DNA from 2 places in the Ensifer sp. R1-3 genome. Region 1 is predicted to be linked to the other one. Evidence: riboswitches for the same ligand, from Rfam matches in the RefSeq annotation. Region 1 holds a riboswitch; the other holds the start of a gene.
What was found. A riboswitch is a leader RNA that binds a small molecule or an ion and turns the genes downstream of it on or off. The one in region 1 is predicted to bind S-adenosylmethionine.

Region 2: it holds a riboswitch for S-adenosylmethionine, as region 1 does, so the genes downstream of both, M1D43_RS10965 (O-succinylhomoserine sulfhydrylase) here and metA (homoserine O-acetyltransferase MetA) in region 1, are expected to answer to the same signal.

Annotation. Positions count from the first base shown of each region.
Region 1 covers NZ_CP096515.1:3,006,161-3,008,357, reverse strand. Annotated here, with positions in the region: gene leuD (3-isopropylmalate dehydratase small subunit) at 1-254, shown strand, start outside; gene M1D43_RS14340 (RidA family protein) at 263-643, shown strand; SAM riboswitch at 832-909, shown strand; gene metA (homoserine O-acetyltransferase MetA) at 905-1,900, shown strand; gene M1D43_RS14330 (aldose epimerase family protein) at 1,981-2,197, shown strand, end outside.
Region 2 covers NZ_CP096515.1:2,272,172-2,274,368, reverse strand. Annotated here, with positions in the region: gene M1D43_RS10965 (O-succinylhomoserine sulfhydrylase) at 1-952, opposite strand, end outside; SAM riboswitch at 996-1,074, opposite strand; gene M1D43_RS10960 (2'-deoxycytidine 5'-triphosphate deaminase) at 1,150-2,197, shown strand, end outside.

The DNA of each region.
Region 1 (2,197 bases):
CCATCGTCGTCAGCCAGGAAGACCTCGACAAGCTGATGGATGACGCCAGCCGCGGCTCCAATGCCATTCTCACGGTCGATCTCGAAGCGCAGGAGATCACCGGTCCGGACGGCGGCTCGATCAAGTTCGAGGTCGATGCCTTCAAGCGCCACTGCCTGCTGAACGGCCTCGACGATATCGGCCTCACGCTCGAAAAGGGCGGTTCCATCGACAATTACGAGAAGGCGACCGCCGCTTCCCGCCCCTGGGCCTGAGCTGCCGGATGACCCGCAAGCTCATTTCGTCCGGTTCGCCCTTCGAAAAGACGGCAGGCTATTCGCGTGCCGTCGCGAAAGGCGACTGGTGCTTCGTCTCCGGCACGACCGGCTACGACTATGCGACCATGACCATGCCGGAAACGGTGGAGGAGCAGGCGCGCAACTGCCTGAAGACGATCGAAGGCGCCCTGAAGAAAGCCGGCTTCTCGCTGTCGGACGTCGTGCGCAACCACTACTACGTCACCGATGCGAGCTTTGCCGACCGCGTCTTCCCGATCTTCGGCGAGACCTTCGGCGAGATCCGCCCGGCCGCAACGATGATCGTCTGCGACCTCATCCGCCCGGAAATGCTGATCGAGATCGAGGTCACGGCGTTTCGGGGATAAGGCAGAACGACGGACAAGGGCTGCCCCCTCACCATGACCCAATCTCCCGCAAGCGGGGCGCGGGGACTGGAAGAGTGCCGCCCATCCCTTCGCCCCGCTTGCGGGGAGAAGGTCGCGGCAGCGGGATGAGGGCCGCCTCGACACCGTCGAATCCTTTTTCATTGACCGCGCGGTCCTCCTCGCGCTATCAAATGATCCGTGGTGATTTGGCCGGCCGGCTTGCAGCCACGTTAAAGAAGTCGCTAAAGGGCCGAGGGAACAATGGATTTCCGAGGACCGGTCGCGATCGTTTCGCCGCCGGTTTTTTTGTATTCGATCGAGTGGACGCCCATGCCCATCAAGATACCCGATACGCTGCCCGCCTTCGAAACTCTCGTTCACGAGGGTGTGCGGCTGATGACCGAGACCGAGGCGATCCGCCAGGACATCCGGCCGCTGCAGATCGGGCTTTTGAACCTCATGCCCAACAAGATCAAGACCGAGATCCAGATGGCGCGGCTGATCGGCGCCACGCCGCTTCAGGTCGAATTGACGCTGGTCCGCGTCAACGGCCACCGGCCGAAGAACACGCCCGAAGAGCATCTACTCGCCTTTTACGAGACCTTCGAGGAGGTGGAGGCCCGCAAGTTCGACGGCTTCATCATCACCGGCGCGCCGATCGAGACGCTCGAATACGAAGAGGTCACCTACTGGAAGGAGTTGCAGCGCATCTTCGACTGGACGACGACCAACGTCCATTCGACGCTGAACGTCTGCTGGGGCGGGATGGCTGCGATCTACCATTTCCACGGGGTTCCGAAATATCCGTTGAAGGAAAAGGCCTTCGGCGTCTACCGCCATCAGAACTTGCAGCCCTCTTCGGTCTATCTAAACGGCTTTTCCGACGATTTCGCCGTTCCCGTTTCGCGCTGGACCGAGGTGCGCCGCGCCGATATCGACCGGGTGCCGGATCTCGAAACCCTGATGGAATCCAAGGAAGTGGGCGTCTGCCTCGTACACGAGAAGAAAGGCAACCGGCTCTACATGTTCAATCACGTCGAATATGATTCGACGTCCCTGTCGGAGGAATATTTCCGCGACGTCGATGCCGGCGTGCCGATCAAGCTGCCGCACGACTATTTCCCCCACAATGACTCCGCACTTCCGCCGCAGAACCGCTGGCGCAGCCATGCACATCTCTTCTTCGGCAACTGGATCAACGAGATCTACCAGACGACGCCCTACGAGCTGGCGAAGATCGGAACCGGAGAGCGCTGAAGCAAAAAGTATGACTTTCCGGTTGCCGCCTCGGCGGAAATGCAGCAGGTTGACGCCGACTCGCGGAAATGGGGAGATGCATGGGAACAGACACGGAAATCTTCGGCCACCTGCCCTCCGGCGAGCCCGTACAGCGCCTGACGCTTAAGGGCGGCGGGCTGACGGCGTCGGTGATCACCTGGGGCTCGGTCATACAGGATTTGCGGCTCGAAGGACATGCAGCCCCGCTCGTGCTCGGCTTCGAGGATTTCGAAAGCTATCCGGCCCATTCCTCCTATTTCGGCGCCACCCCCGGCC
Region 2 (2,197 bases), 730 kb from region 1:
CCTTGCCACCCTTGAGCTCGAAGGCGACCAGCGTCGAGCCGCCGCTCATCTGCTTGGCAATGATGGCGGCCTGCGGGTGATCCTTGCGGCCCGGATAGATGACGCGGGCGACCTGCGGCTGCTCCGCGAGGAAATCGGCTACGCGGCGGGCGCTTTCGGTCTGCTGCTTGACGCGGAGCGGCAGGGTCTCGATGCCCTTCAGCAGCGTCCAGGCGTTGAAGGGCGACATGGCCGGGCCGGTGTGACGGAAATAGTCGTGCAGGTTCTCGTCTACCCACTGCTTGTCGGAGAGGACCACGCCGCCGAGGCAGCGGCCCTGGCCGTCGATATGCTTCGTCGCGGAATAGACGACGACATGGGCGCCAAGCTCCAGCGGCTTCTGGAACAGCGGCGTGGCGAAGACGTTGTCGACCACCACCTTGGCGCCGATCTGATCGGCGAGCCTGGCAACGCCGGCGATGTCGATCACTTCGAGCGTCGGGTTCGTCGGGCTCTCGAGGAAGAAGACCTTGGTGTTCGGGCGCACCGCGTCTTCCCAGTTCTTGAGATCGCGACCGTCCACCAGGGTGCACTCGACGCCGTATTTCGGCGCCAGCGTTTCCACGACCCAGCGGCAGGAGCCGAAGAGCGCCCGGGCGGCGACGATGTGGTCACCCGCCTTCACCTGACAAAGGATTGCCGCAGAAACCGCCGCCATGCCGGAGGCGGTGGCGCGCGCGTCTTCCGCCCCTTCGAGCATGCACATGCGCTTCTCGAACATGTCGTTGGTCGGGCTGCCGTAGCGCGCATAGATGAAACCGTCGGTCTCGCCCTTGAAGCGGGCCTCCGCCGCTTCGGAGCTGTCGTAGACGAAGCCCTGCGTCAGGAAGATCGCTTCCGAGGTCTCGCCATACTGGGAGCGGAGCGTTCCGCCGTGGACGAGCTGGGTTGCCGGGCGCCAATTCTTGCTCATGAGAACGTCACTTTCAAAAACAAAAAAACCGGCCGCGAAACGACCGGTTTGACACCCGGCCTTTTTAGCTACTTGTTTAACGTGGCTGCAAGCCGACCGGCCAAATCACCACGGGATAAAGCTCCAATACTGCCTGGCCGCGCTTGCGTCAATTCCCGGAGTTTGGTTTTGTCTGGCAACTGTAAATGAGGATCGGAATGGGGCGCGACACAGGGATTTTGGCCGACCGCGCAATTGCAGCGCTGTATGCCTCGGGACGGCTGAAGAGCGAAAAGGTGCTGGATGATGACCAGATCCAGCCGGCCAGCCTCGATCTTCGCCTTGGATCCAAGGCGTTCCGCGTCCGGGCGAGCTTCATGCCCGGCCCGTCTCATTTGGTCGCCGACAAGCTCGACCGGCTCAAGCTGCATGTCGTCGATCTGAGCGAAGGCGCCGTGCTCGAGACCGGCTGCGTCTACATCGTGCCGCTGATGGAAAGCCTCTCGCTGCCGGCAGACATGTCGGCCTCCGCCAATCCGAAGAGCTCCACCGGCCGACTGGATATCTTCACGCGCGTGATTACCGACAGGGCGCAGGAGTTCGACAAGATTCCGGCGGGCTACAGCGGACCGCTCTATCTCGAAATCAGCCCGCGGACCTTTCCGATCGTAGTCAGGCGTGGTTCGCGGCTTTCGCAGATACGCTTCCGCATCGGCCACTCGGTTCTTTCCGAGCAGGAACTGCTGGCTCTGCACGAAAGCGACGTCCTCGTCGCCAGCGACCGGCCGAACGTTTCCGGCGGCGGCATCGCCCTTTCCATCGACCTCAAGGGCACCGGGCCGGACGGCCTGATCGGCTACCGCGGCAAGCATCACACATCGGTGGTCGATGTGGACAAGAAAGCCCAGCATGCCGTTTTTGACTTCTGGGAGCCGCTCTACAGCCGCGGCCGCGACGATCTCGTGCTCGATCCGGACGAGTTCTACATCCTCGTGTCCCGCGAAGCCGTCCATGTGCCGCCGCGCTATGCGGCCGAAATGACGCCCTTCGACCCGCTCGTGGGCGAGTTCCGCGTCCACTATGCCGGCTTCTTCGACCCCGGCTTCGGCCATGCGTCCGCCGGCGGCAGCGGCAGCCGGGCGGTGCTCGAGGTCCGCAGCCACGAAGTGCCGTTCATTCTGGAGCACGGGCAGATCGTCGGCCGTCTCGTCTACGAGCACATGCTGGAACGTCCGGAGGGACTTTACGGCCTCGATCTCGGCTCCA